2 regions of the Aminobacterium sp. EBM-42 genome follow, and region 2 is predicted to be linked to the other one. Evidence: a T-box and tRNA genes for the amino acid it is inferred to sense, from the RefSeq annotation. Region 2 holds a T-box; the other holds one or more tRNA genes.
What was found. The T-box of region 2 lies ahead of thrS (threonine--tRNA ligase). A T-box ahead of a tRNA ligase gene usually reads a tRNA of that ligase, here a tRNA-Thr.
Positions count from the first base shown of each region.

Region 1: it encodes a tRNA-Thr, which carries the amino acid that the T-box ahead of thrS (threonine--tRNA ligase) is inferred to sense. The anticodon was not compared.

Region 1 covers NZ_MPPC01000025.1:122,059-129,695, forward strand. Annotated here, with positions in the region: gene BUC50_RS07930 (hypothetical protein) at 1-781, opposite strand, end outside; gene BUC50_RS07935 (helicase RepA family protein) at 778-1,608, opposite strand; gene BUC50_RS07940 (helix-turn-helix domain-containing protein) at 1,611-1,916, opposite strand; tRNA gene BUC50_RS07945 (tRNA-Thr) at 2,171-2,246, opposite strand; tRNA gene BUC50_RS07950 (tRNA-Glu) at 2,262-2,337, opposite strand; tRNA gene BUC50_RS07955 (tRNA-Lys) at 2,342-2,417, opposite strand; gene argH (argininosuccinate lyase) at 2,576-3,976, opposite strand; gene BUC50_RS07965 (DUF501 domain-containing protein) at 3,957-4,544, opposite strand; gene BUC50_RS07970 (S1 RNA-binding domain-containing protein) at 4,586-5,005, opposite strand; gene BUC50_RS07975 (response regulator) at 5,175-5,549, opposite strand; gene codY (GTP-sensing pleiotropic transcriptional regulator CodY) at 5,635-6,480, opposite strand; gene hslU (ATP-dependent protease ATPase subunit HslU) at 6,502-7,637, opposite strand, start outside.
Region 2 covers NZ_MPPC01000027.1:73,499-81,135, forward strand. Annotated here, with positions in the region: gene infC (translation initiation factor IF-3) at 1-112, opposite strand, end outside; gene thrS (threonine--tRNA ligase) at 300-2,201, opposite strand; T-box leader at 2,240-2,469, opposite strand; gene dut (dUTP diphosphatase) at 2,521-2,961, opposite strand; gene BUC50_RS08940 (polyribonucleotide nucleotidyltransferase) at 2,958-5,204, opposite strand; gene rpsO (30S ribosomal protein S15) at 5,339-5,605, opposite strand; gene BUC50_RS08950 (response regulator transcription factor) at 5,864-6,544, shown strand; gene BUC50_RS08955 (sensor histidine kinase) at 6,755-7,637, shown strand, end outside.

The DNA of each region.
Region 1 (7,637 bases), on a different contig from region 2:
CTCCTAGACTCCCTTTTTTACGTGAAATTTTTATCTGTTCTTCTCCAACCTCTACCCTAAAACCTCCAGAAGCTAGCTCAATCAACGTTTTTTTTAGTGCCTGCTTTTGCTTCCAGCTTGCTTCCCAGCCGTCAATTTCTGCGAGCTTTCCCAGCTGCTGCCAAGTCCCCACCCAGGCCTGTCTGCCATAAAGAGTGTACGCCAGTAGTCTGGCAATGTTCCCTCGCAGGGATAGCAGATGGGTTAGGGAAATCCTTAGACCAGTCACATCCAAGCCTTTTACAAAGTCGGCAAGAATTGAAAGGGTAACCGTGTCTTCGTGCTTTTGAAACGTAACATCATTAAAAATTCCAGTTAGAATCACACGACGAAACGGCAGTGGTTTACGACGCTGTTTATATTTCCGGCCATCCCCGCGAGCACCATCTACTTCTATGTCATACTGCACACCTGTCAGAATTTTAATTGCCCGCTCCCACGCAGCCCTGTCCTGTTTCGTACGACCAAATCCGGCGCGTCTGCGCCACTCTTTGCCGTGTATGGTCAGTGTGACTCGGGTCCCGTCAGTTTCAACATCATCGGCCTGGACAAACGTCAAAGCTGCCAAGAACACCAGTAACTCCCTCACGCGAGGAGTTTCAGGGGCAGACACGCTGATAATGTCTCCGTAGTCATTGATTTTTTTTAGGTCAAAACCCTTGGCAGGTACCTGCACCGGGAAAAAAGGCGGAAAATGGACTAAGGGCTGGGGTACCTGTACGACACAGTTATCCTTCGTCACCGGTACATTCCTCCCTTCTTGTCCTCCGCCGCCACAAGAATACCTGTGCGGGTCCTGTGCAGAAGCACAGGGTCCGGGAGCCGACACCCGTTGACCTTAACCCAAGTTAGGGCGAGGGGGTTATCCTCAGGAATCCCCAAGTCGTCCGCTGCGGGTACCCTGCTCAGGGTCATAGTGCACCGCCCATCGTCTACGATGCTGCTTGCCCCTCTGGGAGACTGCTGACTGGCACCCGCACCATTGAGTACGGCCGCCTTACTGGTGTGATGCGCCACCAGAATAGCGCACCTCGTCCTCCCAGCAACTTCTCCGAGAACCCAGAGGAGTCGTTTCATTTCACCATTGTCATTTTCATTGGCTTCGTGCAAGCGACTCAGCGGATCCAGTATGACCAGTCGCATTCCCTCGCACTGCCGCTCCAGCCAGGCTTTTGCCTCAGAATTTTCCACACCGCCCCTTCTTATTAAAGGTAAACTTGCCCCCTCGAGTGGGGACGGAAAAAAGGTTTCTACGGGAGGCGTGGTCAGGTCAACGAATTCCAAAAAAAGTGACACCAAGCGGTTGTGAATATCATCATAGTCCTCTTCAAAAGATAAATAGCGCACAGGGCCCGGTACCATCGGCGTGAGCCCCGGGATGAGTGTCTGGCCTGATGCGACAGACATCGCCATCTCCAGTAGCAAAAAACTTTTCCCTGTCCCGCCGGGGGCTGAAAGGGTGCCGGCCTTACCTGCCAGTAATCCAGGAAGAACAAAAAGGCGTTCGCGAGGGGACATAAAAACCCCCTCGGAAAAATCGACAACAGGGAGTACATCAGGAAGGTTCATAACTACATCTCCCCGCCGGTGTGCTCAGACTCCTGCGGAACCGGTACAGGGCCCCCTCTATAGTTTTTTGGCAGCCGGCGCAACCACGCGTCCAAGTCTTCCTTCAGATACCGGGTGGCCCCAGCAATGGAAATATCAGGCGGAGGCCCCATTCGGTCCTTGATTTTTCCCGTCATTCGTATGGTCCTCAGGTACGAGTACGAGATTTCGAGATATTCCGCTGCCTGTTTCGTGGTGAACACCATTTTCGGCACTCCACCGATAAGAGTAACCTTGACTTCCCCATTTTCTTTTTTTGTCCGTGCCATAGCTATGTACCTCCACTTTCCAGGATGTACAAGCTAGTTTTCCTGCGGGGGGTATCACAAAACAAAGAAAGCCCTAAAAAATAAGAAGATGCAATATTTAGTCTTTATATAGGGAGAGTCTTTTGGTCAGATTTTTAAAAAAGAATTATGGGTGGAAGTATGAGTATGGGAGTTGGTATTTTTTCGGGTGACACACGGGTGACACACGGGTAAAAAAGAGAGCCCCCGAGATTTTCGGGAGCCCTTGCTATTACTGGAGCCGGTGTCCAGACTTGAACTGGAGACCTGCGCATTACGAGTGCGCTGCTCTACCAACTGAGCTACACCGGCAGTTAAATTTAAAAATGGCGGTCCCAACGGGATTTGAACCCGTGTCGCAGCCTTGAAAGGGCTGTGTCCTAGACCACTGGACGATGGGACCGCTATGGTGAGCCGTGTGGGAGTCGAACCCACGACGCCCGGATTAAAAGTCCGGTGCTCTGCCAACTGAGCTAACGGCTCGTGCATTCGACCTGTTACTGCCGTTACGCAAGGGTTTATTCTACAGAAAAAACGCCGCAAGTCAAGCCCTTTTTAAAAATCTCAGGATTGAAAGTTTTCTGATAAGGGCAATCTCGGCCTGCCAAATAGCTTTTGCCTGCCTTTACTTGGTTTCATATTCAACTGGAAGAGCAGGCGTCATCTCTCTTCTTTTGAGACGCGAGCCACCCATCCCCTTCCTCTATTTGCCGATCTACACATATAAAACCTGTTCCTCCATAGGTTTGCCGCCTGGCAACACTCTCTTTAAGAGAAAGAATGGATAAAAGGTCTTCTTTCGCTTCTGGAATAATAGCTTTCCACTCAGACAGGGTCAGATCCAGAAGAGACCGCCCGTTATCGAGACAATAGCGAACAAGCTGTCCGGCTTTCCAGTGAGCGTCTCTGAAAGGAACACCTTCCTTAACCAGATACTCGGCCACATCGGTAGCAAGGATCATACCATTTTCCATTCCTAAAACAGCTCTTTTTTCCTCAACTTCTACACGAGACAAAAACTCTGGCAGAATTTCTATAATCGAGAGAATAACGGCAAGAGATGCCAGAAGACCTCGTTTATCTTCCTGCAAATCCCGATTATATGTCATGGGCAGTCCTTTTAGCATAACAAGCAAATCAACGAAGTGTCCTATGATTTGTCCTGTCCTTCCACGGGTCAGCTCCAATACGTCGGGATTTTTCTTCTGGGGCATCATGCTCGAGCCCGTGCAGAAAGCGTCAGGAAGTTTAAGCCAGCCAAATTCCTGACTATTATAAATAATAAAATCCTCGGCCAATCTGCTGCAATGTATTGCAAACACCGCCGCAAAATAGTGATAATCAAGTAAATAATCTCTATGGGCTACAGAATCAAGACTGTTCTCCGTCGGATTCTTAAATCCAAGCTCCTTCGCAGTATAAAAACGATCAAGAGGCAATGTTGAACCTGCAAGGGCCCCTGCGCCGAGAGGGCAATCTTCCAGTGAGTCCAGAGCAGCCTGAAGACGGATGCAATCCCTTCGAAATGCCTGAAAATGGGACATCCAGTAATGGCCCATGCTCACTGGCTGAGCCTGCTGTAAGTGAGTGTATCCCGGAACAACAATATGGCGATGAGCATGGGCTCTTTCCAGAACTGCCTCAAGAAGGGTGAACATGCCTTGTTGAACCTTTTGCAGTCTATCACGTAAATAAAGGCGCAACGTCGTAGCAATCTGGTCGTTGCGGCTACGACCAGTATGAAGCTTCGCCCCCAGAGGTCCGAGCAATTGAGTAAGACGGTGCTCTATGTTCATATGCACATCTTCTAATTCAATAGAGGGGATAAAACTTTTCTCTTCTATTTCTTGTAAGACCTGACGAAGTCCGCCTTCTATTTTTTCTCCTTCGTCAGGGGACAAAAGACCGACAGAAACAAGCATTCTCTCATGGGCAATGCTCCCCTGGATATCAAAGGGAGCAAGGCACCAGTCCAGATCAAGAGACTGGGTGTAGTTCAAAACGATTTCTGCTGTTTCTTCACTAAAGCGCCCTTTCCACATTCCTTCCCCCTCCTTTTATAAAACATGGGTAGCACTCTGGAACGGGACAGCTAACCTGTTGCAGGTTTTGATGCAGCCACTCTCCGGCAGGGTGTGTTCTCAGCGTTAACCATGAAGCGACATGAAGATGAAGGCATTTTACTTTAAAAGAATTTTTATCCTGAATCCCTCCTACTCCTCCCCGACGCAAAGCCTTCCATAATGAAGGGCGTCTTTTTTGAAGGTACATTCTTTGGGCTGGAGGAAAAAGGGACATGCGTATATTCATATGAAGCACATGATAAAGAATCCAATCATGGAGAGAAACCCTTTTCTGTAGATATTCTTCTAAAGCCTTCACTCCCTGTTGAGATTCAAGTTCGCCGCACTTCTGAATAAGATAGGGGCACGTTAACCAAAAAGACGTGGGGAAAGGCCTTTTCTTCACCATTGGCCTGCATAGAAGAACTTGTGGAGCCCCCCATTGGCAGTAATAGACCACTCCTGCCACGATGTCGTTTTCAAACTTGCGATGAACCATTTGACGCTTCACAATTTCAATATCTTCTTTCGTAAGGCTCCAATACAAAGCAGGGGAGCTTAAGCTCCCCTGCTTTGTTATTATTCGGGTCATTTGCTTCTTTTGCTCCGTTTTTTGCTCGCTTTCGCATTATTTAACTTGCTATTGAGATCCGCTATTTTCTGATCGCTAATTTTTAGGAAATTCGATAGCTTTTTTTCAAAGTTATCCTCTGTCTCTTTAGGAGCAGAAGGAGCAACAGGAGGACGTTCTTCCATTTTTTTCAAGGAAAGATCAATCCGGTTTTTTTCGTCAATCTTGATCACTTTCGCCGTTACCTTCTTGCCGACCTCAAGAACATCTTCCACTTTCTTAACGTAGCTATACGAGAGTTCTGAAATGTGAATCATCGCTCTCTGTCCCGTGGAAAGGCGTACAAAAGCACCATAAGGCATGATCTGCTCCACTTCACATTCGACCGTATCCCCGACACTCACGGGAGCCTGGTCACTCCTCTTATCTTCTACCATCAGTTTTTCTACCCTCCAGAAGGCTAATATAAAATCTTTTTTAAAAACTAGTTAGACAAAAAGATCTGTTTTGGAATTATATCAAATTACTGGCGTTCCAGTCTCTTTAATATCCTATTCTTATTCGAAGCAATTTATATTATATAGATACCGTGCCTCTATTGGTGAACTATGGAACAATCCAGGCCAAGGCCCTGCTCAGAGCTTCCACTATCCGATCCGGCTGAAAAGGCTTCACAATAAAATCCAGCGCCCCGGCTTTGATCGCCTCTCTGACCATAGGTTGCTGTCCCATGGCACTCACCATAATAATCTTGGCCTCAGGATCTAAAGCTCTTATGGCCCTGAGCGCATCAATGCCATCCATCTTCGGCATTGATATATCCATTGTCACGATGTCAGGATGAAGCCTCTGATAAGCCTCCACCGCAACTTTCCCGTTCTCAGCTTCTCCCGCAACCTCAAAATTATTATTTAAAAGAATATCTTTCAGTATTATCCTCATAAAAACGGCGTCGTCAACTATGAGCACTCTTTTTCCCATGTATGCATCTCTCCTGTGTTGTGCTCCACTCGAAAGGGGAAAGGACAGTGAAAGGGGCTGATCAGCCCCTTTCACTGTTTTATTGTTAATTATTCTGGGTAAGAACCATCCCAAGTTCTTCTATAAAAAGAGGACTTAATATCTTAATAAAGGTTCCTTTCATGCCTAGGCTTCTGCTTTCGATAATCCCAGCGCTCTCCAGCTTTCTCAAGGCATTTACAATGACACTTCTTGTAACTCCCACACGATCCGCCACTTTGCTTGCAATGACAACTCCTTCATAAGCTCCAAGCTCTGCGATGATATGCTTTACAGACTCTACTTCGGAGTAGGAGAGAGCACGCATAGCCATCTGTACCACAAGGCGTTCTCTCGCCCGTTCTTCTATACTTCGTGTTCGGTCATGGAGTATTTCGATACCTACGAGAGTGGCAAGATATTCTGCCAAAATGAGATCTTTCATGTAGAAGGGGTTGAAGAACCTTACGAGAAGCAATGTCCCCAGCCGTTCTGCCGCGCTATAGATAGGAACATACAATAGATGCTTTTCTGGAGCTTCTTTCGGAGCGACCTCATCATCGAAAAGATATCCATCTGTTTCACTCAAAATGGACTCTCTATGCTGGTTCATTTTTTCCACAAAACTTTCTGGCATATATCCCCTTTCAAGGAAATTCGCCACTGCTTCTGAATGATACTCGCTAACCCATGAATGCCCTAGTATCCGCCCTTCTCTGTTAATGATATAGACATTGGCTGTTGAGAATTCACAAAGAAGTTTTGCCAATTTGCTATAATCTGGTTTCGTCCCTTCCCGCCGATTCTGAAGGGCCCTGCCTACCTGGCGAGTCTTATCAAGCAAATCTTTCATTGCTGGGTCATCAACTATTCCAATCTTATTCTCTGCTACTTTTTTGTCACTTTTTACCATTTCCGATCCCTCCTGCATGATTTAAAGCAAATACTTTCGTAAGTCTGTGTCTTCCATAAGAGGCGAAAGCCTCTCCTTTACAAACTGCGCGTCAATATCAACCACTTCACCTTGCCGCTCTGGCGCAGTAAAACTGATTTCTTCGAGAAGCTGCTCCACCATGGTATGGAGTCGCCGGGCTCCTATATTCTCCATCTCAGCATTCATTTTTTCGGCCATTGCCGCTATTTCCTCAATGGCATCTTCTGAAAACCGCACTTCAATGCGCTCTGTGCTTAAAAGTGCCTGATATTGCTTTATTAAACTGTTTTCGGGCTCCACAAGTATGCGGGCCAACTCTTCTCTCCCAAGGGGCTGCAATTCCACCCGAATGGGGAAACGGCCCTGGAGTTCCGGTACCAGGTCAGAGGGCTTAACACTCGAGAATGCCCCTGCTGCAATAAAGAGGATATGATCTGTTTTTACCGTGCCGTATTTTGTCTGCACGGTAGATCCTTCTACGATAGGGAGAAGGTCTCGTTGCACTCCTTCTCGACTTACATCAGGACCGCTGGAAGTTCCTCGGGCAACCACCTTATCTATCTCATCAATGAATATAATGCCCTCTTCCTGGGCCTTATCCAGTGCTTCTCTGGCTACAGACTCCATATCTATCAGTTTTTCTGCTTCTTCTGCCTGTAGGAGTTTCTTTCCATCTGATACTTTCATTCGACGCTTTTTTGTTTTTTTAGGAAGCAATCCACTCAGCATTTCGTTTATATTCATACCCATGGAATCCATCCCTGCTCCTCCAAGAATAGGAATGCCCATGGACGCACTCTCAGCAACTTCTAGCTCTACTTCCCGCTCATCGAGCTTTCCAGCCTTAAGAAGGGCATAGACCTTATTTCTTGTAGACTCCCGGATGGTGTCTTCTTCCTGAGGCGGCGTTTCTTCAGCTTCCTTACCTGAAAATATTTTCATAAAATCCGGCATAGATGTCTTTCGCTCCGGCCGTGGCAGCAAGGCATCCACAAGCCGCCATTCCGCCCGTTCCTCTGCAGGACCTTGAACTTCTTCTATTTTTACCCTCTTCACCATGGCTACTGCTGTTTCTACGAGGTCGCGTATCATGGAGTCTACATCCCGTCCAACGTAGCCCACTTCAGTAAATTTCG
Region 2 (7,637 bases):
CATCCTCTATTTTGGTGACACCTATTTTGACTCCGTTATCGTCAATCAATAACACTTCACTCACAGTGATTTCATCATTGACGCGGGGTTCCCCTGCTTCTCTTTTGGCTATAACACTTCACCTCCGTGATAATATAAAAAAGGGCCGATGGATTTCCACCGACCCTCACACATACAAAGCAATACTCTCAAAGAGTGTTATGGTTTCGACCAGACAACAACGCCTTGCGTCGTCAGGTGAGAGGGTGGGCCTCTTCTTTAGACTAAGAAACTATATCACAGCTGCTGAAATCTGGCAATTACTTGTTAAGTAGCGGATTCTTTTCTTCCATTAAAACATCAATAAAACTGTTGATTGACATTGCACCAAGATCCCCTCTGCTCCGCTCTCTAGGCGCGACCTGATCGCTGGCAACTTCTTTTTCTCCGATAACGGCCATGTATGGGATTTTCTGAATCTGGGCATCTCTGATCTTCTTCCCCAGCTTTTCATCTCTGCTATCTATTTCAACCCTGATATTATTAGCAACCAATTTCGCCTGAACCAATCGTGCATAATCAAGAAAATCTTCCGAGATAGGAAGCAAACGGACCTGTACAGGCGCTAACCAATAAGGAAAAGCTCCAGCGAACTGTTCTATGAGTATTCCGAAGAACCGTTCCAGACTTCCCAGAATTGTTCTGTGAAGCATTACGGGCCGATGTTCTTTTCCGTCAGCTCCGACGAATGTCAAGTCGAATTTTTCAGGCATCTGGAAATCAAGCTGAATTGTTCCACACTGCCATGTACGTCCGATACAATCCTCAAGGTGGAAATCTATCTTGGGACCATAAAAAGCGCCGTCACCAGGATTGACGCGATATTGCATATTAGTTTCTTCCAGAGCTTCTTTCAAGGCAGTTTCAGCTATATTCCACTGTTCTTCTGACCCCATGGAGTTCTCAGGACGGGTAGAAAGCTCCATTGTATATTTAAAGCCAAAGATATCCCTATATATGTACTGGCAAAGATACATAATCCCTTTGATCTCATCTTTAACCTGCTCTGGTGTGCAGTAAAGATGAGCATCATCCTGCGTAAAACAACGTACTCGCATTAAACCATGAAGAACACCTGATCGCTCGTGGCGGTGGACTATCCCTAATTCCGCCATCCGCAAGGGAAGATCACGATAACTTCTTATCTGACTTTTATAAATAAGAATTCCACCAGGGCAATTCATTGGTTTAATGGCAAAAGGCATCTCGTCGATCTCTGTAAAATACATGTTGTCACGATAGTGATCCCAATGCCCAGAACGAATCCAAAGACTGCGATCAAGAATAAGAGGGGTTCGAATCTCGCAGTACCCGTTCTTTTCGTGAACTTGTCGCCAGAACTCAGTGAGCTTGTTCAGTATAGCCATGCCCTTGGGGTGGAAGAAGGGAAATCCAGGACCTTCGGGCTGAATACTGAAAAGGTCGAGTTCTTTGCCTATTTTACGGTGGTCTCTATTCTTCGCTTCTTCAAGTCTTGTTATATAAGTTTGAAGAGATTCCTCATCTGCAAAAGCCGTTCCGTAGACACGGGTCAACATTATGTTTTTTTCATCGCCCCTCCAATAAGCTCCGGCTACTGAAAGAAGTTTAAAATGCTTTATCCATGAAGTATTCGGTACGTGAGGCCCTCTGCAAAGGTCTACATAGTCTCCCTGCCTGTACAGACTCACAGTCCCATCTTCTATCTCCTCTATCAATTCCACTTTGTACTTTTCTCCACGCTCTTTAAAAAAGGCAATCGCTTCTTCTTTTTTCAAAATCTGGCGCTCTATGGGGAAAGCACGCTTCGCAAGACGTTTCATTTCCTTTTCAATTTTTGGAAGCGCTTCCTCCGAAATTGATTCCGGGAGTTCCATATCATAGTAGAATCCGTTTTTAATGGATGGGCCTATCCCAAAGTGAGCTTCCGGATAAAGAGATTGAAAAGCCTGAGCCATAAGGTGAGCTGCTGAGTGCCGTATAATATCAAGCCCCTCTTCGCTGGCGCCATCTATAGCTTCTAACAATCCGCTCTCTGCGATCTCAGCTGAGAGATCAACATAACGACCGTTAATCTTGGCTGCCACAGCCTCTTTATGCATCTCCCAGCGCTTCAATACATTAAGAACACTGCCACTTTCAATTTCTATCATATCCTCATTGGCGTTTTTAAGCTCGAACATGCGTATCACCCCTAAAAAATAATGCCCACATCTCTCCTTCTGGAGACGATGTGGGCTATATCGCGGTTCCACTCCAGTTCCAGCTTATAAAGCTGGCCCTCTTTACGCTGTAAGGGGCGTTCCCCTGCATCTTACGCCAAAAAGCTTCAAGCTTCGATGCCGGCTCAGGAATGGTCTTCGGTCTACCCTGCTGCATGAGGCTCTCAGCCCATGGCCTCCACTCTCTGTTCAGTGGTCGTAAAACTACTCTTCCCTTCATAGCCTTACATATTCTATTTGGCGAAATTTATACTACCTAAAAGTAAGAATGTCAACTCTTTTACTTCACACCGGTACTGCCAAAGCCACCTTCTCCACGTACTGAATCTGAAAGGGATTCATTTTCCTCCCATACTAACTGAACCACAGGGGCTATGATCATTTGTGCAATCCTATCCTGTGGCATAACCTGAAAAGGTTCCTGTCCGAGATTAATAAGGATAACCCGAACTTCCCCCCTGTAATCAGAATCTATAGTCCCTGGAGTGTTAAGCACCGTAACACCGGAACGAAGAGCGAGACCGCTTCTTGGTCTCACTTGAGCTTCATAACCTTCTGGAAGCTCAACATAGAGACCAGTACCCACACTTCCCCTCTCTCCAGGCTTTAGAAGAAGAGGCTCCGCCGCACGAAGATCCACCCCGGCAGAAAAGGGAGTTCCATATTCCGGTAATGGTATTTCTATGTTTCGCCGGGCGACCTTAACCATTACACGCTTCATCGACGAGGTCCACCCTGCCTACGGTCCGGCCGTTCCTGACTTCCACCACGACGCTGGCCAGGAGCGGGACGGGGAGCAGAAGCAGCTTTGGCTTCAATAGCGGTTTCCTTTGCCTTCTCCTCTTCAAGGGCTTTGCCGAATCCCTCTTTTATAACCCTTTCTTCCTGGTCATACAGTTTCTTGCGTGTCAGATTAGTCCGTCCCATATCGTCTATTTCTTTGACCATGACAAGGACTGTATCCCCAACACCAAAAACATCTTCCACTTTGCCGACACGGTGAGGGCTGATTTCGCTTATGTGGAGAAGACCTTCTTTGCCTGGCAAACACTCTATAAAAGCCCCGAAATTCATAATCCGAGTGACTTTGCCCAGATATATTTCCCCTGGCTCCAATTCTTTTGTAAGCCCCTTTATTATTGCCAGTGCGCGTTCAACACCCTCACTTGATGTTCCGGCTATATATACTTCTCCATTATCTTCCACATTGATCTTCACTCCTGTTTCCTGGGTAATGCCTCGGATGACCTTACCGCCAGGGCCTATGATATCTCTGATTTTTTCAGGATCAATATGGGTCACATAAATCCTTGGCGCGTAAGGAGAAAGGCCGGAAGGCTCTTCTATGGCAGATTCCATTTTCTCGAGTATAAACAATCTTCCTTCTTTTGCCTGATTGAGGGCCTTTTTAAGAACTTCCCTAGTAATGCCACCTGCCTTGTTATCCATCTGAAGGGCCGTCACACCTTCGCGGGTTCCGGCCACTTTAAAGTCCATATCACCATAGTGGTCTTCAAGACCCTGAATATCACTCAAGATCTCTACTTTTTCCCCTTCCTTTATGAGCCCCATGGCAATGCCAGCGACATGTCTGTTAATGGGAACTCCGGAGTTCATAAGAGCAAGGCTTCCCCCGCAAATAGATGCCTGAGAACTGGATCCGTTCGACTCCAGGATATCTGAAACAAGACGGACCACATAGGGGAACTCAACCTCATCGGGAATTATAGGGCGAAGAGCCCGTTCAGCCAAGGCGCCATGCCCTATTTCACGACGTCCCGGACCCCGCATGGGACGAACTTCTCCAACTGAATAGGGGGGAAAGTTATAGTGAAGGATGAACCTCTTGTTCGGTTCGTCCTGTTTAAGGCCGTCAAGAATCTGGTCATCTACTCCCATCATCCCCAAAGTAGCCACAACGAGGGCCTGAGTTTCGCCCCGGGTAAAAAGAGCTGAACCATGCACACGAGGCAAAACTCCCACTTCACATGTAATCGGGCGAATCTCATCCATTGCCCGACCATCAGCCCGCTCTCGCTCATTAAGAATGCGGGACCGCATTGTTTTCTTCACCATCTCGTCAACTGCCGCAGAAATATAAGCCTCCGTACCAGGATAATTTTCTGCGAAATGCTCGATAGATGTGGTTTTAACGTAACGAATTTTTTCTGCCCTGGGTTTTTTCTCGTGAATACTGACTGCCTCTAATACATGCTTTTGCATTTCTGCTCCTAGCCATGAATCTATCTCTTCAAAAAATTCTGGTTCAGGAATATCTATCTTTTCCTTGCCAATCTGCTTCCGAATCTCTTCTTGCATGGCAACAATCTTTTTAATTTCAGTGTGGGCAAGATCCAGAGCATCTACGAGCAACTCTTCTGATACCTCGTTAGCTCCCGCCTCAACCATGGTAATGCCGTCCTTATGGCCAGATACGAGCAAATCCAATTTGGATTCCAACATTTGCTCTTCAAGAGGGTTGACTACAAACTGGTCATTAATATAGCCGATGCGCACAGCTCCTATGGGGCCTCCCCACGGAATTTCAGAGATCATAAGAGCTACAGACGCTGCATTAATGGCGAGTACACTGGGGGGGTTAAGCTGATCTACTGATAGCACAGTAGCAACAACATGTATGTCGTAGCGAAGATTTTCATCGAAAAGTGAACGTATAGAACGGTCAATGACACGTGCACTCAAAATGGCGTTTTCAGTTGGTCTTCCTTCCCGTTTGATAAACCCTCCGGGGATTTTACCTGCTGAGTAATATCTTTCTTCAAAGTCAACTAGCAAGGGGAAAAAGTCAATCCCCGTACGAGGTGTGTCAGAAATGCAGGTAGTGGTCAAAACCACTGTATCCCCGCTCCTAGCCACTATGGAACCATTTGCCTGTTTGGCCACACACCCCGTTTCGAAGGTCATTTCATGACCCCCGATCTCAATTGAAAATACTTTTTTCATCCATTGTTCCTCCTCTAATTTTCTACCTCTTCGTATTGTACTTGATAAGAATAACACATCCCACAAAAAAAGTGCGAGAGCGGATATCCGCTCTCGCACAGAAAAACCTTTGAATAAAAATTTATTCTGTTTTTTTAGTGACGAAGACCAAGGCGTTCAATTAAAGTCTGGTATCTGTTGAAGTCTTTCTCCCTCAGATAGCGAAGAAGCTTACGCCGTCTTCCGACCATCTTAAGAAGTCCCCTCCTGGAATGGAAGTCCTTTGTGTGGTTCTTCATATGCTCTGTAAGCTCACGAATCCTCACGGTCAACATGGCAATCTGAACTTCTGGAGACCCTGTGTCCACATTATGGGTGCGGTACTCTTCAATGATCCTCTGTTTCTGATCCTTCTCCAACATAATTGTTCACCTCAATTAATGAAATCCCGAAAACCAAGAAATACAGCTTTGTGTAGATCCTAGTAATGGGTTAAAGAATATTACCACGGATATTTCTATATGGCAATGTTTTGACTACCTGCGCACATATTCAGAAAAACTACATAAATTTTCAAAAAATCTAATTCTGCACTCGACATGGGTTAAAGTATATGGTTAAATAATAGAGAGTTAACAAAAGCATTTAATATAAATTGGTTCGGGGGGGAGGTAATAAGCATGTCACTGCTTATTATTGAAGATAATAAGGATCTTGTTCAGGTTCTCGCCGAGGGCTTTGCAGAAAATGGGTTTTCTGTAGAGCGCGCTTATACAGGAGAAGAAGGGCTGGAAAAAGCGAAGAACCCGGAGTGCGAGTGTATAGTTCTGGACCTCATGCTGCCTGGCATAAGCGGACTAGAGGTTCTTGAAAGACTTCGTTCAAATGGTGCTACTCTTCCTATCATTATTCTCACGGCGAAAGACAGTGTAGACGAAAAGGTAGAGGGCCTTAATAAGGGTGCCGATGATTTTCTGGTTAAACCATTTGATTTCAGAGAGCTTCTTGCAAGAGTTCGTACCCTTTTAAGGAGAACTTCTGAGTTGCAGCATAATCTCCTTCATTGTGGATCTATGACAATAGATCCAGTAGCTAGGGAATGTAGAGTGGATAACACCATATTACCACTGCGTAGACGGGAGTTTGATATTCTGGAATTGCTTCTTCGACATGAAAACCAAGTTTTTACCAGGGAAAAGATAATTTCTCAAGTCTGGCAAAAAGAATATGACGGGACAAGTAATGTAGTTGACGTACATATAAAATATTTGAGAGACAAGCTGCGCGAGCAAGGATTAGATACAGTGGTTGTAACTGTACGAGGAGTTGGGTACAAGGTAACTTGCCCAGACTGTATCTAAACATTAAGTGGAAAGCCAGGGTATCAGGCATTGAACTTGCAACTTCGCAAACTTCTTAGGTCTTTTAAAATACGTTTAACAAGGGCTTCAGCAAACCAAAGGGGCAATCTGAAACTCCTCAGGTTGTCCCTTTTTTCCATTTCTTTTTTTATAATTATGTCCCTTGCTGTGTTAGCGTCATCCTTCACTTTAACTTCCTTTTTTTCCTATATGGGAGGATTGTTTGCCGGTTGCGCACTATCTTTTTTTATATCCCTCTGGTTTCTTGAGCTTCGCATTTACACTCCCTTACGAAAAACGTGTCAATCCTTACGAAAAAAGAAGAGAAAAAATGACCGCGTAACAATACCCTTTCTTGGGGATCATCCCCAACTTGTAGAGCTTCGCGAATCTCTTAATAAACTGCTCCGCCAGTACGAAGAATCCCTTGCTCAACTTAAGCAATTGTCAGCAGATACGAGCCATGAGCTTAGAACTCCTATTGCCGTCATCAAGGGAAAGATCGAAATAATGCTCATGTCCACTAGAGAACCTAGTTATTACGTGGAACGGCTTCAGCAAATAATGGTTCAGATCGAAAATATGCAACAAATTGTAGAGTCTATACTCGAGTTGTCCCGGTTTTCAAAGTTCTCAGGCCCAGAATGGATGGAATCGGTGGATTTACTTATGGCAGCTGATGAAGCCTGTGAAAACATGTTTCCCCTCATTGAAAAAACAAGACGTCAGCATCTGGTGAAAAAACTCTCTTTTGCCCCAGTTTTCGGGAGCATTGAACTTCTTACAAGAGTTGTTACAAACCTCCTGGACAATGCCAGCAAATACACTCCTGAAGGCGGAACTATCGGTGTGGAAACATGGAGTGATATAAAAAAGCAGAAAGCCTATTTGCGTATTTGGGATACCGGCCAGGGGATGGATGAATACGCTATTCAAAAATGCAGAGACCTCTTTTGGCGTGCGGACACAGCTCGAAGCGGAGGCGGATATGGGCTGGGACTTCCCCTTGTGCAGAGAATATCTGAATTGCACAAAGCTGAAGTGGACATCCAATCTACTTTGGGAAAAGGAAGCTCTTGCACTTTGACTTTTT